2 linked regions of the Labrenzia sp. VG12 genome follow. The protein of the gene in region 1 interacts with the protein of each later gene in a pairwise test. Links are inferred from orthologs where the notes say so. Each region holds a gene or a part of one and is shown in the gene's direction. Other genes may lie near its edges. The genes, in order: rsfS and CHH27_RS00240.

Evidence for each region.
Region 2: the proteins of rsfS (region 1) and CHH27_RS00240 interact in binary tests that used the Escherichia coli proteins (3 or more experiments, as listed by UniProt). The link is inferred for Labrenzia sp. VG12 from one-to-one orthologs.

Annotation. Positions count from the first base shown.
Region 1 is NZ_CP022529.1:5,004,899-5,014,795, forward strand. The notes cover bases 2,575-5,302. They hold rsfS (ribosome silencing factor), read left to right. Parts: upstream 2,575-3,610; coding sequence 3,611-3,994; downstream 3,995-5,302. Other genes in these bases: CHH27_RS23150 (glutamate-5-semialdehyde dehydrogenase), read left to right, coding at 2,575-2,701; CHH27_RS23155 (nicotinate-nucleotide adenylyltransferase), read left to right, coding at 2,745-3,380; rlmH (23S rRNA (pseudouridine(1915)-N(3))-methyltransferase RlmH), read left to right, coding at 4,071-4,553; CHH27_RS23170 (GNAT family N-acetyltransferase), read left to right, coding at 4,581-5,078. In the rest of the region: GTPase ObgE, read left to right, coding at 1-231; proB (glutamate 5-kinase), read left to right, coding at 231-1,364; more of CHH27_RS23150, read left to right, coding at 1,421-2,574; CHH27_RS23175 (murein hydrolase activator EnvC), read left to right, coding at 5,416-6,741; CHH27_RS23180 (S41 family peptidase), read left to right, coding at 6,738-8,066; CHH27_RS23185 (divergent polysaccharide deacetylase family protein), read left to right, coding at 8,182-9,327; CHH27_RS23190 (RNA pyrophosphohydrolase), read left to right, coding at 9,356-9,886. UniProt on the Escherichia coli protein: Functions as a ribosomal silencing factor. Interacts with ribosomal protein uL14 (rplN), blocking formation of intersubunit bridge B8.
Region 2 is NZ_CP022529.1:51,867-62,034, reverse strand. Bases 4,164-7,162 are described here. They hold CHH27_RS00240 (AAA family ATPase), read left to right. Parts: upstream 4,164-5,124; coding sequence 5,125-6,201; downstream 6,202-7,162. Other genes in these bases: CHH27_RS00235 (DUF5682 family protein), read left to right, coding at 6,223-7,162; CHH27_RS00245 (DUF5691 domain-containing protein), read left to right, coding at 4,164-5,128. Outside these bases: katG (catalase/peroxidase HPI), read right to left, coding at 1-912; CHH27_RS00255 (LysR substrate-binding domain-containing protein), read left to right, coding at 1,191-2,102; CHH27_RS00250 (SWIM zinc finger domain-containing protein), read left to right, coding at 2,338-3,714; more of CHH27_RS00245, read left to right, coding at 3,707-4,163; more of CHH27_RS00235, read left to right, coding at 7,163-8,499; CHH27_RS00230 (VWA domain-containing protein), read left to right, coding at 8,492-9,676; CHH27_RS00225 (MFS transporter), read right to left, coding at 9,683-10,168.

The DNA of each region.
Region 1 (9,897 bases):
AAGCCCGAAATCGTGGCGCTGTCGAAATGCGATGCGCTCAACGAGGAACTGATTGCCGAACAGGCCGCGAGCCTGGAGGCTGCCTGCGGCCAGAAACCGCTGATCCTGTCCTCGGCCAGCGGGCTGAATGTCGACCGGGCGCTGCGCATGATCGTGCGGGCCATCGACAAGGACAAGGAAGACGCTGCCAACCAGGTGCCTGCTCCCGAGCAGGAGGGCTGGCACCCGTAATGACCCGCAGCCTGAAAAGTTTCAGCCGGATCGTCGTCAAGATCGGATCCGCTCTTCTGGTCGAGCGCGGCGAACTGAAACGCGCCTGGCTGGACGCGCTGATTTCGGATCTGGCAGGCCTCGCCAAGAGCGGCGCGGACGTGCTGATCGTCTCCTCCGGTTCGATCGCGCTCGGACGCGGTATCCTGGGTCTGCCCAAGGGGCCGCTGAAACTTGAGGAAAGCCAGGCGGCCGCCGCTGCCGGTCAGATCGCGCTTGCCCAGGCCTATGCGGATGCGCTCGGTGCCCATGGCAAGAAGGCGGGTCAGATCCTCCTGACCCTCGGCGACACGGAAGAGCGCCGGCGCTATCTCAATGCCCGGGCAACCATCGGCACGCTGCTCAAGCTCGGCGCCGTGCCGATCATCAATGAAAACGACTCTGTCGCCACCTCCGAGATCCGCTACGGCGACAACGACCGTCTTGCCGCGCGTGTGGCGACCATGGCGAGCGCCGACTGTCTTGTGCTCCTGTCCGATATCGACGGGCTTTATACGGCCCCGCCCGCGCAGGACCCGGATGCGGTGTTCCTGCCCGAAGTCCCGCGGATCACCGCCGAGATCGAGGCGATGGCGGGCAGCGCCGGCTCGGAACTGTCGCGCGGTGGCATGAAGACAAAGATCGATGCCGGCAAGATTGCCACGGCCGCCGGAACCTCGATGGTGATCACCTCCGGCAAGGAACTCAATCCGCTGCAGCGCCTGGAAGAGGGCGCGCGCGGCACCTGGTTCCCGGCGCTCAGCTCTCCGGCGAGTGCCCGCAAGGCCTGGATCGGCGGTCATCTGGAACCACGTGGCCGGATCACGCTGGACGATGGCGCGGTAAAGGCCATGACCTCCGGCAAAAGCCTGCTGCCGGCAGGCGTTGCGGATGTTTCCGGCAGTTTCGGCCGGGGAGATGCCGTCATTCTGACAGACAAGGCCGGCCGCACGATTGGCCGGGGCCTGATCGCCTATGACGCGGACGAGGCACAGCTGATTGCCGGGCGCAACAGCAAGGAAATCGAGGCCATCGTCGGCTATCCGGGGCGCGCGGAAATGATCCACCGGGACGATCTTGTCCTGGAGGATGCCTTTTTATCTGGAACGCGCTAAAACGCGTTTGACTGAGCGGCTTGCCGGTGCGGCCGCGTGTATGGGAGTTGGAGAAGATGCTGGAAGTCGTCGAGGCACAGTCGACCGAGGAACTGATGGCGGAGATCGGGCAGCGCGCCCGTGCCGCCGGCCGGGTCCTTGCCACGGCCCCAGCAGAGCAGAAAGACCGGGCCCTGAAGGAAATGGCGGCAGCTGTCAGAGCGGCGACCCCGGAAATCCTGGCCGGCAACCGTATCGACGTTGAGACGATGACGGCCAATGGCCAGACGGCCGCCTTTCTGGATCGCGGCACGCTCAACGAGGAGCGGATCGAGGCGATTGCCGGGGCTCTTGAGGACATCGTCGCGCTGGATGATCCGGTCGGCAGCGTCATGGCGGCCTGGGAGCGCCCCAACGGCCTCAAGATCCAGCGGGTGCGCACGCCGCTTGGCGTGATCGGTGTGATCTATGAAAGCCGCCCGAATGTGACGGCCGATGCCGGTGCTCTCTGTCTGAAAGCCGGCAATGCGGTGGTCCTGCGTGGCGGCTCCGACACCATCCAGTCCAACCGGGCGATCCATGCCGCCCTGCAAAAAGGCCTGGCGGCTGCCGGTTTGCCGGAAGACGCCATCCAGATCGTGCCGGTAACGGATCGCGCTGCGGTCGGCGAAATGCTGCGTGGCCTGAACGGCAATCTCGATGTCATCGTGCCGCGCGGCGGCCGCAGCCTGGTCGAACGGGTGCAGACGGAAGCCCGCGTGCCGGTCTTCGCCCATCTGGAAGGCCTGGTGCATATCTTTGTCGACGAGGCAGCCGACCTTGCCGCGGCCGTGGACGTGGTCGTCAACTCCAAGCTGCGCCGTACGGGCATCTGCGGCGCCCTGGAGACACTGCTGGTGCACGAGGCAGTGGCGCACAGCCATCTGCCGGTGATCGTCAAGGCGCTGCAGGACAGGGACTGCGAAGTGCGCGGCGACGCTGTGGTGCGCGATATCTGCGAAAACATCGTTCCTGCCAGCGAGGACGACTGGTCGACCGAATATCTCGACACGATCCTGTCGGTAAAGGTCGTTGCGGATCTGGACGCGGCGATGGACCATATCGCCACATACGGTTCCAACCACACCGATTGCATCCTGACCGAAGACCAGGCGATTGCGGACCGGTTTCAGGCCGAAGTGGATTCGGCCATCGTGCTGCACAATGCCTCGACCCAGTTCGCCGACGGCGGCGAATTTGGCATGGGTGCGGAAATCGGCATTGCCACCGGTCGCATGCATGCGCGTGGTCCCGTGGGCGTCGAGCAGCTGACCAGTTTCAAATACAAGGTGCATGGCACGGGTCAGACCCGTCCGTGACCTTTCCCTGCATTCGTGAATTCAATGGCAAGAGGCAACCGGCATGAGCCCGCTTAGTCTGGGGGCGGAGCTTGACAGGGACTGGCTGAAACTGCCGCATGCCGAAGCGGGCAACCGCATCGGCATCTTTGGCGGTTCGTTCAATCCGCCGCATTCGGGGCACAGGCTGGTCGCCGCGACCGTGTTGAAGCGGCTGGGGCTCGATCAGGTCTGGTGGCTGGTGACGCCGGGCAATCCGCTGAAGAGCCATTCCGACCTGGCGCCCCTGGAAAGGCGCCTGCGTCTGACCAGCGACCTGGCGGACCACCCGCGCATGAAGGTCACCGCCTTCGAGCAGGTTCTGGGCACGCCCTATACCGCAAGGACACTGGTGGCCCTGCAGGCGATGCGTCCGGCCGTGCGATTCGTTTGGGTCATGGGTGCTGACAATTTAGCCGGCTTTCATTATTGGCAGGATTGGCGCGACATCGTCGGTTCGGTGCCGATTGCGATTGTCGACCGCCCCGGGGCCTCCTTGTCCGTGTTGTCGTCTCCAATGGCAAAAGCTTATGAAAAATATAGGCTTCCGGAGGAAGACGCGGCATTGCTGCCGAATATGCAGGCACCGATATGGACGTTTTTGCATACACCGCTCGACCAGACGTCATCGACGGACCTGCGGCGCGGCGCACCAAAATGATCAGCAGATTTACCGAGAATTCCGGGCTGTCTTGAAAATGCCAAACGGGAAGCGGTATTATAGGGACGGTCGCGACGAGCGCGGCCGAGGTACGGTCAACCGGTCCTGTTCCCAAAACGGGTGACGTATGAAGACGAACGTTTCTGTTCGTGACGACGTTGGGCTCAGGACGGCACAAACGGCGAAAGGCACAACACCTGACCATGACCTTTGAAAGCGAGCGGGCTGACATGTCCACTCCTATGACGGCTTCCGTAAGCGCAGATCTTGCGGCAGACCTCCTCGATACGGTCCTCTCCAGTCTTGACGACTCGAAAGCCGAGGACCTGGTAACTCTCGACATCGCAGGCAAGAGTTCGCTGGCCGATCACATGGTGATCGCGTCCGGGCGCTCCCATCGTCATGTGGGCGCAATTGCGGATCACTTGCTGAAGGACCTGAAAGCGGCCGGCGCCGGCAAGGCAACGGTTGAGGGCCTGAACACCTGTGATTGGGTACTGATCGACGCTGGCGATGTGATCATTCACATTTTCCGTCCTGAAGTCCGCGGCTTCTACAATCTGGAAAAGATGTGGGCGCCCGAGACGGACGACGCGCCGCAGTTTATCGGCTGAGGAGATCTGGGGTCCCGAAAGGGGCCTGGATCACCGTCTGATATTTTGGACCGGATCAACATCCGGCGAGGACTTTATGCGCTTCACGCTTTTCTGCATTGGCAAGATGAAGGCCGGTGCGGACAAAGAACTTTTCGACCGCTATCTGGACCGTGCGCGAAAGACCGGACGCGGGCTGGGTGTCACAGAGGTCGCTCTTCAGGAAACACCGGAAAGCCGCGCGCAGCGGCCGGACGACCGCAAGGCGGACGAAGCCAGGACCCTGCTTCAGGGGCTGGGCACCGGCGCGCGTCTGGTGGTCCTGGATGAAAACGGCAAGAACCTGACCAGCCCGGCCTTCACTCAGAAACTGGAAGCCTGGAAAGATGAAGGAGTTCCGGAGGTCGTGTTTGCGATCGGCGGAGCCGATGGCCATGGCCAGGAAGCCCTTGCCAGGGCGGATCTGAAACTGGCGCTTGGCGCCATGACCTGGCCGCACCAGATCGCGCGCATTCTCCTGGCGGAGCAGATCTACCGGGCGATGACCATTCAATCCGGCCACCCCTATCACCGGGTGTGATTGTCCGGGACAGAAGAGAGAAACCTGTTGGCACCGACCCTGGAAACCGAGCGCCTCGTCCTGCGCCCCATGAACATGGAAGACTGGCCGGACTACTGGCAGTTGATGCGGTCCGAGCGGTCCCGCTTCATGGGCGGGCCGCTCTCCGAATTTGCGGCCTGGGGCATGTTCTGTCACGACGTGGCGCAATGGTCGCTGATGGGTCATGGCGCCTTGATGATGGACCACCGGGAGACAGGGCGCTGTCTCGGCCAGGTCGGCATCAATCACGGGCCGCTTTTTCCCGAGCATGAGCTCGGCTGGTATGTCTATGAGCATGCCGAAGGACGGGGCTACGCGTTCGAGGCGGCAAAGGCCTTTCGGGACTGGGCGGCCGACACGCGAAAACTGCCGGCGCTGGTGAGCTACATGGATCCTGACAACATCCGGTCGGCGCGGCTTGCGGAACGACTGGGGGCTGTAATTGACCCGGGCGCTCCAAGGACGGATCCGCGCGACCTTGTCTACCGTCATTTCGGCCCCTGACAGGGGAACTGGCAGTCCGAAGACGACCGAAATCTGTTCCTCTGCGTCAGATGAAGGAAGTTTAACTTTGAAAATGGCCGGAAATGGGCACTCTGCCCGTATCTCGCCGCATTCGGGCCGTATCGCTTTTCGATTACCGGAAAGACAAGGTTAGGTCGAAAAGCGGTGCACGCGTGGAGAGTTTGTTAACAGGCCGGTCATCAGGGTAAACGCTTCGTTAACGCAGACTGTGTATCGCAAGAGAAGGATAACCTTTGGGAGCTGAGGCAGGTTGAAACCGGATCGCATCACGCATATGCGTCCAGATCTTGAGAAGCGGTGGCAGTGGCGACCGTTCTTGAGCGGCCTTGTTCTGAGCATGCTTTTGCCGGCGACGCCGGTCCTTGCTTCCGAAAGCGTGGATGAGACGACAGTCGAGAAGCCTGCGGTTGCTCCTGAAGTCAGCGCTGCCCTGGAGCGCAAGAAGGCGCGTGAACAGGAATTGGCAGCCCTCTCACGCGATATTGATGTATCGACGGACCGGCAGGCGGCAATTGCCCGCGAGATCCGGGCGCTCGACAGGGATCGCGAAACGCTCAACGCCAAGATCATCGGCACGTCCGACACGATCAGGGGGCTGGAAACCAGGCTGAGCGACACCGAGCGGCGCCTGCGCGCGCTTGGCGAAAACGAGGATGCGGTCCGGCTGTCGCTGATTGCGCGGCGGGACATCCTGGCCGAGGTGCTGGCGGCGCTACAGCGGATCGGCAAGCGGCCGCCACCGGCGCTGGCCGTGCGTCCGAGCGATGCCCTTTCAGCGGTCCGCAGTGCGATTCTGTTGAACGCCGTGATGCCGGAACTGAAGGTCGAGACGGAGGCGCTGGCAGCCGATCTGGAGGAACTTCACCGCCTGAAAGCGGTGATAGCGGAGGAAAAGAACCGTCTGCGCGGTGGTGCCATGCGATTGGCTGAGGAAAAGTCGCGGCTGGAGCTTCTGCTCAGCGCCAAAAGGCAGGAACATCAGAAGTCGGTTCGAGTCCTGAGAGAGGAAAAGGAACGCGCGGCTGAACTTGCGAACAAGGCGGGATCGCTGCAGGAACTGATCGCGAGCCTCGAGCAGGAAATCGAGAGCGCGCGCGAAGCAGCGGAAAAATCCCGCCAGGCGGCCCTGGACGCGAAACGGCAAGGCAAACGCAGTTTCGATCCGTTCAGCGATCCGGGCCGGCTCGCACCGGCGGTGCCGTTCCAGGAAACGCGCGGAAAATTGCCGCAGCCCGTGTCTGGCACCCTGTTGAAGGATTTCGGCCAGGAAGATGATTTTGGCGGTGTGACGGAAGGTCAATCTATTGCCACAAGGCCGGGCTCTAATGTCACGGCGCCGGCTGACGGCTGGGTGGTTTATTCAGGACCTTTCCGTTCTTTCGGTCAGCTCTTGATCCTGAACACGGGCGACGGCTACCATGTGCTCCTGGCCGGCATGGATCGGATCGATGCGGAATTGGGGCAGTTTGTTTTGACCGGGGAACCGGTTGGTGTGATGGGCGCGACCCAATGGGCGAGCGCTTCGACATTCGGCTTGGGCTCGACCCAACCGATCCTATATGTTGAATTTCGGAAGGACGGCCGTGCGATCGATCCCACGCCTTGGTGGGAACGCACAGAAGAAGAAAAGGCTCGCGGATGATACGGAAAACTTCCTTGCTGCTGGTGGGTGCCCTGATGGGAGCGGCAGCGGTTACGACACTGTCCCAGATGCCGCTCAATGTTTCGGGAGCCGCCAACGCCGCGGCCACCGACACGTACCGGCAACTGAACCTCTTCGGCGACGTGTTCGAGCGGGTCCGCTCCGACTATGTGGAAGTGCCGGACGATGCTCAGCTGATCGAAAGCGCCATCAACGGCATGCTGACCTCGCTGGATCCCCATTCCAGCTACATGTCCCCGAAAAGCTTCCGCGACATGCAGGTGCAGACCCGCGGTGAGTTCGGCGGCCTCGGCATCGAGGTCACCATGGAAGAAGGCCTCGTCAAGGTCGTGTCTCCGATCGATGACACGCCGGCAGCCAAGGCCGGTGTCCTGGCGGGCGACCTGATCACCTATATCGACGGCGAGCAGGTTCAGGGCCTCACCCTGAACGAAGCGGTTGAAAAGATGCGTGGCCCGGTCAACACCGACATTGTCGTGACCGTGCGCCGCAAGGGCCGTGCCGAGCCGTTCGACATCACCATCACCCGCGACATCATTCGCATCCGGTCCGTGCGCTGGCGCGAAGAGGACGATGTCGGCTATGTCCGCGTCACCCAGTTCAACGAACAGACTTTCGATGGCCTCAAGAAGGGCATTGAGGAAATGTCGGAGAAGATTGGCGACGACAAGCTGAAGGGCTTCATTGTCGATTTGCGCAACAACCCGGGCGGTCTGCTCGACCAGGCGATTGCCGTTTCCGATGCCTTCCTGGACCGCGGCGAGATCGTCTCGACCCGTGGTCGTGAAGCCGACGAGACCCAGCGCTACAATGCCCGTGCGGGCGATTTGACCGATGGCAAGCCGGTCATCATCTTGGTGAACGGCGGATCGGCCTCTGCGTCCGAGATCGTTGCCGGCGCCCTGCAGGACCACCGCCGCGCAACCATCCTGGGCACACGGTCCTTCGGCAAGGGCTCCGTTCAGACGATTATCCCGCTGGGTGCAAACGGTGCCATCCGCCTGACCACGGCGCGGTATTACACACCGTCGGGAACCTCCATCCAGGCCAAGGGCATCGTCCCGGACATCGAGGCGCTGCAGGATCTTCCTGAAGAGCTGGTCGGCCGCGTCGACACCAAGGGCGAAGCGGGCCTGCGTGGCCACCTTGAAGCTGATGGCGAAGAGCAGTCCGGCAGCCAGGCCTATGTGCCGTCCGACCCGGACGAGGACACCCAGCTCAAGCTCGCGCTCGATCTTCTCCGCGGCGTACAGGTCAACAGTGCCTTCCCGCCTGTCTCCGACAGCGCTGCCGTCAAGAACTGATGCCAACGAGGCGCGTCGCCAATAGGCGGCGCGCCGGTCTCTTTCGTTTTCGTTCTGCGTATTCCAACAACAACACGTCTCCGGCCGGCGGCCGGACAATTGACTCAGGACGGTAATGTCGAGCGAAGATCTCACAGCTCCCCTAGGTATGGGCAAACGGCGGCTCGTCAGGCTGCCGTTCGGTCTGATCGGCGTCGGCATCTTGAGCGTCATCTTCACGACAACGCTGATCTGGATCGCGGTCGTGGATGACCCGTTGGGCGGAGAACCGGTAGCCGTCCTGCCTCTGGATGCCGTTGTGGAAGGCGTCACGTCCCAGGACATTGAAGTCGTCGAAATCCGTCCGGGTATTGGCGACGATCTCGGCCCCAATCTGCGTCCGGAAAGTGCCAAGGACCTGATGGGTCCGCGTTATGACATGATCCTGCGGCCGGACGGTCTGGGCCCCGAGGCACCCGTCACCAGCCTGTCGATCAATCCGGACAGCCGTGTCAGCGAACGGTCCGATTATGGCTTCCTGCCCAAGGTGAGCGAGGCAGGCGTGCGCCCGCTGGATGCCTATTCCCGCCCGGTCGTGAACGAGTTCAAGTCGATCCCGAAAATTGCCGTCGTCATCACCGGGCTGGGCCTCAGCGAGACCGGCACCCAGAACGCCATCTCCAGCCTGCCACCGGAAGTTACTTTCGCGCTGGCGCCCTATGGCGAAGACCTGGATCTGTGGATGCAGCAGGCCCGCACCAAGGGCCACGAACTGTTGCTGCAGCTGCCGCTCGAACCTTTTGATTTTCCGGACAACGACCCGGGGCCACACACACTTCTGGTCAGTCTCAGGCCCGCGGAAATGCTCGACCGGCTGGCTTATCTCCTGACACGCGTGACCAACTACGTCGGCACGATTCCTGAAATGGGCGCGCGGTTCACGTCGACCAAGCCGTCCGTGGAGTATCTCTTCGAGAAGCTGAAGTCCCGTGGCCTGATGTTTGTCGACAACGGCACGTCGTCGCGGTCCATCGCGGCCCAGATGGCCACGGACAAGCGCCTGCCGTTCAGCGGTGTGGATGTGGTTTTGGACGAGGTACCAAGGGACGACAATATCGACGCCAAGCTGTTGCAGCTGGAAGGCATCGCCCGGTCTCGCGGGATTGCCGTGGCCGCCGGTTCGGCACTTCCCGTGACTGTACGCCAGCTGCAGGAATGGGTACAGGATCTGGAAGAGCGCGGTCTCCAGCTGGTGCCGATCAGCGCCACCATCGACCGGTAGTTTTTGATCTTTTGAAACAGGTGACATCGTGACGAAGCTTGAACTCGGACCGGGATTTCCGGTCCCTTCTGAGGGGCTTCCCTATCGCCCGTGTGTCGGCATCATGCTGATCAACAGGGACGGTCTGGTCTGGATCGGCAGCCGCGACGATGGTGGCAGTTCCTCGAATTACGAATACAGCTGGCAGATGCCGCAGGGCGGCATCGACAAGGGCGAGGCTCCAGAGCCCGCGGCTCGAAGGGAACTTTACGAGGAAACCTCGATCAGCTCCGTGACCCTGCTGGAAGAGGCGCCTGAGTGGTTCGCCTACGACTATCCGCCCGATGTCGTCAAAAAATCGCGCAAGGGCAAGCACCGGGGACAGGCGCAGCGCTGGATCGCCTATCGATTCGACGGGTCCGACGACGAAATCAACATCCTGACACCGCCGGACGGCCATTCGGCGGAATTCTCGCAGTGGCGCTGGGAAGAGGCAAACCGGCTGCCGGAGCTGATCGTTCCGTTCAAACGGCCGGTCTATGAGCGGGTGATTGCCGCCTTTTCACACCTGACGGCCTGATCCGGCGGCCG
Region 2 (10,168 bases), 5.0 Mb from region 1 along the record:
CTTGCCGTCCTGGTCCGGGTTGGCCCAGCCGAGACCCTGCGCTTCGACGCCGGTTGCCTCGGGTTCGACACCGATGTTTTCGCCTGCACCGCCACCATGCGCCTTGCCGACCGTGTGACCGCCGCAGGTCAGGGCCGCGGTTTCCTCGTCGTTCATGGCCATGCGCTTGAAGGTTTCGCGCACATGCGCACCGGTCTTGGCCGGATCCGGCTTGCCGTCGACACCTTCCGGGTTCACATAAATCAGACCCATATGCACCGCTGCCAGCGGGTTTTCGAGGGACGAAGCATCGTCGGTGCTCTCGTAGCGGTTTTCAGCAGGTGCCAGCCACTCTTTTTCAGAACCCCAGTAGACGTCGGTCTCCGGACCCCAGATGTCCTCGCGGCCAAAGCCGAAGCCAAAGGTTTTGAAGCCCATGGATTCGTAAGCCATGTTGCCGGCGAGAATGATCAGGTCGGCCCAGGACAGCGCATTGCCGTATTTTTTCTTCACCGGCCACAACAGACGACGGGCCTTGTCGAGGCTGGCATTGTCCGGCCAGGAATTCAGCGGAGCAAACCGGATGTTGCCGGAACCGGCACCACCACGGCCATCCTGCATGCGGTAGGAGCCCGCGGAGTGCCAGGCAAGACGGATCATCAGGCCGCCATAGTGGCCCCAGTCAGCCGGCCACCAGTCCTGGCTGTCGGTCATCAGGGCGCGGACGTCGGCCTTGACGGCTTCATGGTCCAGCCCCTTGACCGCTTCGCGGAAGTTGAAGTCCGGATCCATCGGATTGGTGCGGGCACCATGCTGGTGCAGAATGTCGAGGTTCAGGGCATTCGGCCACCATTTGGTGACAGGCTTGTCCATTGCGGTATTGCCGCCATGCATCACGGGGCAACCGCCAGATTTATCGACCTTAGCGTCCATTTTCCTCTCCAATTCGATTGTTGGTGCTTGGCACCGGCTTAGACAACTCCGATCCGGTGTCAGCAATTTGACAGACGGACGGGGCATTCGACGGGAAACGCCGCGGGACCAGGCAGGGGATACGGGCCACGACGGTTCAAATTCTCAGGAAAAGAGCAGGTTTCAGGCTGCCGCTGAACCACCAGAGGCTGCCGTCCCACTCTTTACAAGTTCTAAAGTAGCAAAGCTTTTCAATCAGAAGAAGTTGAATTTTCTGATTGATTTGATAAGAAAAAATTATGATCAATATCACGCTCAAGCAACTCCGCTATTTTGAAGCGCTCGCCCATCACGGTCATTTCGGACGCGCCGCAGAAGCCTGCGCGATCTCGCAGCCGGCGCTGTCCATGCAGATCAAGGAAATGGAAGAAGTTCTTGGGGCTGCCCTGTTTGATCGAGGCGCCCGCCAGGTGCAGCTGACCCAATTTGGTGAAGTGGCGGTCGAGCGCGCAAGGGACATATTGCGGTCCGCGGACGAGCTTGGCGATCTGGCCCGTGCCTCCAGGGACCGGCTGGTCGGTCGGCTCCGGATCGGGGTGATCCCGACCGTGGCGCCCTATCTGTTGCCGAAGGTCATCGGCAACCTGACTGCGCGCTATCCGGAGCTCGATATCCATGTGCGCGAGACCGTGACGCCGAAGCTGATTGAAGAACTCGGGGCAGGCCGGCTCGACACCGCTATCGTTGCCCTCCCCGTCTCGGAACACTCCTTGCAGGAAACACCGCTCTTCGACGAGCGCTTTGTTCTGTTGCGCTCCGCACGCGAGGCAAATGCGCCGCTGCCGAATGCAGACAGTCTCAGGGAGATGCGCCTGCTGCTTCTGGAAGAGGGGCATTGTTTTCGCGATCAGGCGCTGACGTTCTGCAACATGCCCTCCGGACCGCCGCGCGAGATGCTGGATGCCAGCTCCTTGTCAACGCTGGTGCAAATGGTCAGCGCCGGCATGGGCGTGACTTTGATCCCGGAGATGGCCGTGCCTGTCGAAACACGATCGGCGTCTGTGTCCATCTCCCGTTTCGAGGCACCTGAACCAAAGCGCACCGTCGGCATGGTTTGGCGCAAATCCAGTCCGCTTGCCGGTCAGCTGTCCGAGATCGCCGAGCTCGTCCGGCAGGCCGGCCTCTCAATGGCTGACAGCCAGGCGCTTTAGACGCGAAAAAGGCGCAAGGAAACACAACGCACTTTCGGCCGATGTCAACTGCTGTCCGCAGACATTGCTCAACCACAGATTTTCCGGAAGGCGCGATTTACAAGCACAGCGATTTTTGCCTAAATCGCGAATGTTCATCAGTGTTATTGTTACCTAATACCCGCCTCCGGGTGTTTCCCCGGATCTCGTGACATCATCCATTTGCCTGGCAACGCCTCAAAGGTTTTTCCCTCCGATGCCACTGACACACGATGTCATTACCGCGCTCGCACCGGACCAGTCGTCGCTGAAAGCAGCGAATGGCTTGACCAAGGCGTCCAAGTGGCCATTGCGCGAGATCTCCACCGCCGACCAGCTGATCTGGGGCGAGTGCCAGGGGTCTGGGGCCAATCCATACCGGACGGTCGTTGACACCGGAGACCACGGCTACAAGTGCACCTGCCCGTCCCGCAAATTCCCCTGCAAGCATGCCCTTGCGCTGATGTGGATGTATGTCGACGATCCTCAGGCCTTTCAGCAAGGCAATGTTCCGGAATGGGTCAACGACTGGTTGGGGCGCCGACGGACATCAGGCGCAGCGACAAAACCGGAACTCTCAAGAACAGGCAAGTCGCTCACGGCCGCCAGGATCCCGGTTGCCGAAAAAACCGAGGATCCACAAGCCGAGTCTCGCCGAAAGGCGGCTGCCGAAAAGCGGGAGAAAGACACCAGAGCGGCGTTGATCGCAGCCGCCGACGACCTGGAACAATGGATCGCCGATCAGCTTCGCACCGGTCTTGCCGGATTTCTAGACGACTGCAGCAACCGCTGCAGGGCGATTGCCGCGCGTCTGGTCGATGGCAAGGCTCAGGCGCTCGCAGGCCGCCTCGACGAATTACCGGCGCGGATCATCAAACTGCCCACCGAAGAACGGTTGGAAACGGTGCTTCAGGAACTGGGCAAAATCGTTCTTCTGCTAAGGGCATGGCGCAGCGCACCGGAAGACAAGGAACTGCGGCGGGCCATTTCAACATCCGAGACACGGGACAGCCTGATCGACAATCAGGATGCCCTCAAGGTCACATCCCGGTGGGAAGTGGTCGGTGAAGACATTTCGACCCGGCGCGACGGGCTGGTGAGCCAGGCCACCTGGCTGATGAATCTTGGCAAAGGACCCGCTTTCGCCGTCCTGCTGGATTATATTCCGGCAAGTCTGGGCAAACGCGCAAGCGCCTTTGCGCCCGGCGAACAGTTTGAAGCCGAGTTGATCTTCTATCCCGCCCGGGCGCCGTTGCGCGCGGTTCTGGCAACACGACAGCCTGGCGGCGAAAACGATTTGCCATGGCCGGCCGCTCCCGAAGGCGATCCATTGCAGCCCTTTCTGATCCAGCAGGACATCGCTCCCTGGACATCTGAAACGCCGCTGCTGTTGCCGAATGGCCGCCTTTTCAGATCCGGCAAGGCCGTCTGGTGGCAGTCCAGCGACGAGGCGCATACGCTTCCGGTCCAGGATGCTCCGGCCCAACAGTTTGCCGGCATGGAACTGAATCAAACCGCTGCACTTTGGGACGGACGGCGCCTGAGACTGTTCAGTGCCCGGACCGACTGGGGAAGGGTCCAGCTGGATGACTGATTTCCTGCAATCCCTTTCCAAGATCAAGGGCCGCTGGATGGTCGGCGGGTCCGGCATTGACGTGGTCCCGGCAGAGATACGCACCTCTCTTTCCGGGCTGGACCAGCCAGAGCTGGCCCTGCTGGCAATTGCCGCCCAGGCGGACCAGGTCGCGTTTCGCGCCGCGCCGGCCGGTGCCCTGGCGCCATTCCCGAGCTTGCCGAAGCTCGATCTCCCGCCGCTGCCCGATGCCTGCCGGGTCCTGTTCAGACGCTTTTTCACGCTGCACAAACTGTCGGACGCGCAGAAGACGCAGCTTCTGCACTTCATGGCCCTGCGCGGGTTCACGACCCATCCGGCGGACTACATGCCGGACCGCTTCGACGACCTGCCTGCGTGTTATGCTCCATGGGACAGCTGGAACGAGCGAGACCCGGAGCTGGCTGCAGACACCTTGAACGAACAGACCTGGGATGATTTCCTGCCGGCAGAGCGCGGCCATGCACTTGCAGCGCTTCGCCTCAAGGCTCCGGAGGAGGCGCTGCGACTGGTCGAGGCCAAGGCTGAAAACCTGCCTGCGGAACAACGTCTCAAATGTGTTGCTGCGCTCGCGGCCGGACTTTCCAAATCCGATAGTACCTATCTGGAAAAGCTCTATCACAAGGACCGGTCGTCCAAGGTTCAGGCCCTTGCCGGCGCCTTGCTGGCCCGGCTTGGCGGCATACTGGACGAAACGGAAAATGCGGCCGAGCTGGCAGATTTCCACGAACTGGCCAAAAAGGGCCTGATCAACCGCAAGACCATCGTGAAGGTCCGGAAACTCAAGACCGGCGCACAACAGGCCCGGCGAACCGAACTGTTTGAAACGGTGAGTCTTCCCGGTTTCGCGGCAGCTCTTGGCCTGACTGCGGAGACCCTTGTCTCAAGCTGGAACTTCGGGAACGACCGTGCGGATTACGAATTCAATTGCCAGGTCGCCCGGACCGGTTCTGAGGCCGCAATCCGCGTGCTCACCGAGCGCATCGTATCGGAAGTGTCGGCAAGAGCCGGTTTGTTGCAGCCACTGCTGGACCGGCTGACTGCTGCTGACCGGTGGCGGCATCTGCCGGAGATCCTGCGGCAGGCCACGAATAGCCTGGATGGGGTGCTGTTTTGCGCGGAGGGCAATTTCGGCCGTCTGGATGGCGAGACACTCATCGCGGCCCCCGCCGTCAAGATGCTGCTCAAGTCCGTGAAATCCGAAGCGAACGACGATGGCAAGAGCGTTGACGCCACCGGCCGGCAACACATGCTGTTCCAGCTTGGCCTGATTGCCGACCAGCGTGCCGCGCAAAACCTCATTCAATTGTTCCTAGAGGCGGGCAAGAGCCGGACGGACGCGTCCTTGCTCATGTTGCAATTCAACGCCGCCCTGACACCGGGAGACCCCTTATGAGCGACATCCAGCGGCAACCTGCCGAAGTCACTTACGCCGACGAGATTGCGGCCCTGAAGGCTGTCGATACCAAACCCAAACCGGAAGGCTGGGTTCTGTCTCCGCAAGCGGTGATCACCTATCTCATGGGCGGCCAAGCCGGCGACACCGAAATCAGCGCCAAATATGTCGGCAACCGCCGGCTGATCGAAACCGCGGTGGCGACGCTTGCAACCGACCGGGCCCTGTTGCTTCTGGGAGTGCCCGGCACGGCGAAATCCTGGGTTTCGGAGCATCTGGCGGCAGCTGTTTCCGGCAACTCGACCCTGGTTATCCAGTGCACGGCGGGAACCGACGAGAACCAGGTTCGCTACGGCTGGAACTATGCCCAGCTCCTGGCAAAGGGACCCAGCCGGGACGCCCTGGTGCCGACACCGCTTTACCGCGCCATGGAAACGGGCAAGCTCTGCCGCCTGGAAGAATTGACGCGCATGGGGTCCGATGTTCAGGACACCCTGATCACGGTTCTTTCGGAAAAGATGCTGCCGATCCCGGAGCTCAACGAGGCTGTCTATGCCACGCGCGGCTTCAATCTGATTGCAACGGCCAATGACCGCGACAAAGGCGTCAATGACCTGTCTGCCGCCCTCAAGCGCCGCTTCAACGTCGTCGTGCTGCCGCTTCCGGACGACATGGACGAAGAGATTGCCATCGTCAGCAAGCGTGTCGGCGAAATGGCCCGATCCTTGGATCTGCCCGCACCAAAGAACGTGACGGAGGAAGTCAAACGGCTCCTCGCCATCTTCCGGGAATTGCGCGCAGGGGAAACACTGGACGGCAAAACCACCTTGAAGAAACCCTCCGGCACGCTGTCGACCGCAGAGGCGATTGCCGTCACGGTGGGCGGTCTCAGCCATGCCGCCTTTTTCGGTGGCGGAGACCTGACGGCGGGCAGCCTGGCGCCGAATGTTCTTGGCGCCGTTCTAAAGGATCCAGTGCAGGACAAGGTGGTGCTGGAGGAATATCTCGAGACCGTTTTGAAAAAGCGCAGGGATTACGCCGATTATTATCAGGCCCTTACCGAGCTGGTCTGACGGAAACAGGACGGCAACCTCGTGACAGCCAACGTCTCCTATTTCGGTATCCGGCATCATGGACCCGGCTCTGCAAGGCGGTTGCTTGACGCGCTGGACGATTTGCGGCCGGCCGAAGTGCTGGTGGAGGGCCCTGCCGACCTCAGTGCCCTGCTGCCGACCCTGGCCAGCCTCTCCATGAAACCTCCCGTGGCGTTGCTGGCGTATCCGGTCAACGAACCGGAGCGAGCCGCCTTCTGGCCGTTTGCCGAATTCTCCCCTGAATACCAGGCCGTCTGCTGGGCGGTGTGTAATCACGTGCCGGTGCGTTTTATCGATCTGCCCGTTTACTGGAATTTCCAGCCCGACGAGGCCGAAGACAGCGCGCAGGACAGCGATGCCGAAGAAACAGGCGATGTTTTGCAACTGGCCGACCGGGACGACGCGTTTTCTGACAGGGACCAGCAGTTGCGCCGCGACCCGATCGGCGCGCTGGCAGAGGCTGCCGGATACGAGGACGGCGAAAGCTGGTGGCAGGACGTCATCGAAGAAAACCCGGCCCCAGGCCCGGTATTCGAGGCGGTTGCCGATGCCATGTCCACTCTTCGCGCGCATGCCGGTGAGCTGCCGGGCCGTGAAGCGGCGCGCGAAGCGCATATGCGCCTTGAGATTGGCAAGTCACTGAAGCAGGCAGACGGTCCGGTCGCCGTGGTCTGCGGCGCCTGGCATGTTCCCGCGCTTCAGGCCAAACACACAGCGAAGGCCGACCGCGCCTTGCTCAAGGGGGCGTCGAAGGTCAAGATCGCCGCCACCTGGGCTCCCTGGACGGCGCCGCGCCTGGCCACATCGAGCGGTTACGGCGCTGGCGTTGCAGCGCCCGGATGGTGCCTGCATCTGTGGCAGACGCCCGGCGACGACAAAACGACCCGCTGGATCGCACGCATCGCCAAAGCCCTTCGGGCCGAGGGCCAGATCGTCTCGACCGCGTCGCTGATCGAAACCGAACGTTTGGCGGTGTCACTTGCCGCCGTGCGCGGTCGGCCGCAGCCGGGTTATGAAGAGCTGCGCGAAGCGGCAATTTCCTGCCTGTGTTTCGGCAATCCGCTGATTTTCGACACGATATCGGCCGAGTTGCTGATCGGTTCCGATACCGGTGCGATACCGGACGATGTGCCGCTGGCGCCGCTGCTTGAGGACCTGCAAAGGCAGCAGAAGAAGGCACGGCTGAAACCCGAAGCCCTGGAACGGGAACTGTCTCTGGACCTGCGCTCCGACAGCGGCCTGTTCCGCTCAACGCTGCTGCATCGGCTGAGCATTCTCGATGTGCCCTGGGGGCGTCCATTAGATCCGGGCAAAAGCCGCGGCACCTTCCGGGAACGCTGGGTGCTGCGCTGGGAACCGGTACATGCCGTGCAGCTGGTGGAAAACCTTGTCTACGGTGCATCAATCGAACAGGCTGCGTCCGGCAAGACAAAATCCAGATTGCGGGAAAGTCATGCGCTCGGCGCCCTGGCTGACCTTGTGTTCGGCGCGATGACGGCGCAGTTGAGTGATGCCGCAGATGAAGGCGTCCGTCTGCTTGGCGCGCGCGCGGGCCAGACTTCCGATTGCAGCGAGATGCTCTCGGCCTTGCCCGCCCTGGCAGACATCCTGCGCTACGGCGCGGCCCGCGAGATCGATACCGTCCGGCTCCATGCGCTGTTCGATCGGATTGCCACCCAGGCCGCGCTGTCCCTGCCCTATGCAGTGCGCAATCTCGATGCCGAAGCCTCGCAGGCCCTGCGCAGCCAGATCCAGGGCGCCGACGGAGCCATCCGGCTGCTGGACGACCAGCCGGACCTGCAAGGCATTTGGCAAAAGGCGCTGGAGGCGATCATCGAAGAGCCCCAGGCCAACCGGCTGATCTCCGGGCTTGCCGCGCGGCTGCTTTATGAGGCTGATCTTCTGTCTTCGGACGCTGCGGTCGATCTGCTGGCACGCATGTTATCCCCCGGCACCGCTGTCCAGGACGCGGCCGCCTATTTTGCCGGGTTTCTGGAAGGCGCCGGCCAGCGTCTCTTGTATGACGACGGCCTGCGCCGCTGCGTCGATACCTGGTTGCTCACGCTGGAGGAAGACGACTTCACGGAGTTCCTGCCGCTGTTCAGACGCGTTTTTGCAAGCATGGACAAGACCGAGCGGCGACGACTGATGGATGCCCTGTTCGGCAATTCGGTTTCCGGCGGATCAAAAATGATTGCGACACCAGATGCTGAGACCCGCTGGCCGGCCCATCTGGACATCCTGACCCGACTGCTCAAGGGAGAGGCACATGGATGAGCGTGGACGTCGGTGGCGCCTGGCGCTGGGGGGCGATGACGACGGGCTGGCCGGGCGCGATCAGCGCCTCTCCGCCGCCCTGAGCGCGCTTTACAACCCGGAAGACGGCGGATCAGGCGGCAAGGGCGGTAAAGGCAAACGCGGCGGCCTTGGCGGTTCCGCGACGAAAGTGGCCCGCTGGCTCAGCGAAATACGAGAGTTTTTCCCCTCTTCCGTTGTTCAGGTGGTTCAGAAAGACGCCTTCGACCGGCTCGGCCTGAAACAGATGCTGCTGGAACCGGAATTCCTGGCGGTGATGGAAGCGGACGTCAATCTGGTGGCCGATCTCGTTGCCATGCGCGGTGTCATGCCGGACAAGACCAAGGACGCCGCACGTGAGGTGATCGCCAAAGTGGTCGCAGAGCTGATGGAACGGCTGGAGAGGCGCACCGCCGAAGCGTTACGCGGCGCCGTGGACAAATCCAAACGCACCTTCCGGCCGCGTTTTGCCGATATCGACTGGTCCCGCACCATTCGGGCGAACCTGCACCACTACCAGCAAGAGCACAACACGGTGGTGCCCGAAAAACTGATCGGCTTCATGCGGCGGCAGCGCAGGATCGTCGATCTCGACGAGGTTGTCCTGTGCGTCGACCAGTCCGGTTCAATGGCCTCTTCCGTGGTCTATGCCTCGATCTTTGCGGCCGTCATGGCCTCCTTGCCGGTCGTTAAAACAAAACTGGTGTGCTTCGACACGGCAGTCCTCGATCTGACCGACGATCTTTCAGATCCGGTGGAAGTGCTGTTCGGGGTACAGCTCGGAGGCGGCACCGACATCAATCAGGCCGTGGCCTATTGCGAGGACAAGATTGAAAAACCGTCCAAATCGCATCTCGTCCTGATCACCGATCTCTATGAAGGCGGCAACGCCAAGGAGATGGTCGCCAGAATTGCAAGACTGACCGGACAGGGCGTGAATGTCATTGTCCTGCTCGCGCTGACCGATACAGGCAATCCGTTTTACGATGCCCAGATGGCGGCGACCATCGCTGCGCTCGGTGTCCCGGTCTTTGCCGCCACACCGGACCAGTTCCCCGATCTCATGGCCTGTGCCCTGCGCCGTGAGGACATCCAGCAATGGGCGGCTTCTCAGGATATCAAGACCATTCGGGCAGACGCCGCCGATCACGAGAGCTGAGCGGGTTCAGGCCCGGCGAAAGGTTGCCAGACCAAGCAGCGCCATGACGGCGGCCAGGCCCAGCAGCACGGCCCTGGCATCGTCGCCGGCGGCAAACACGGCCACAATCAGCCCTGCCAGAGGCTGCGAGAGGTTGTTGAGGCAGATGATGGCGCCGGTGGTCTTGCCGAATTCCGCAGGTGGAATGATCTCCTTGCGCAAGGTTCGCACATAGATGTTGAACATCTTGTCGAAACCCGCAATCAGCAGGAAACCGAGGGCATAGACAAGCGGATGCGCCCCGAGCCCGGTCAGGATGGCGCCAACGCAGATCAGGGCATAGGCGGTCAGACCCAGCGTCCTGAGCCCCAGATGCACATGTGCGGTCAAGGTGAGAACGGCCAGCGTTGCCAGGGCACCGCCCACCTGCAGCCAGGCATAGACCTGCTCGCTTTGGGCGAAGAAACCGGTCACCATCGCAGCAGCCGTTGCAAGGGTCGCCCCTATGATCAG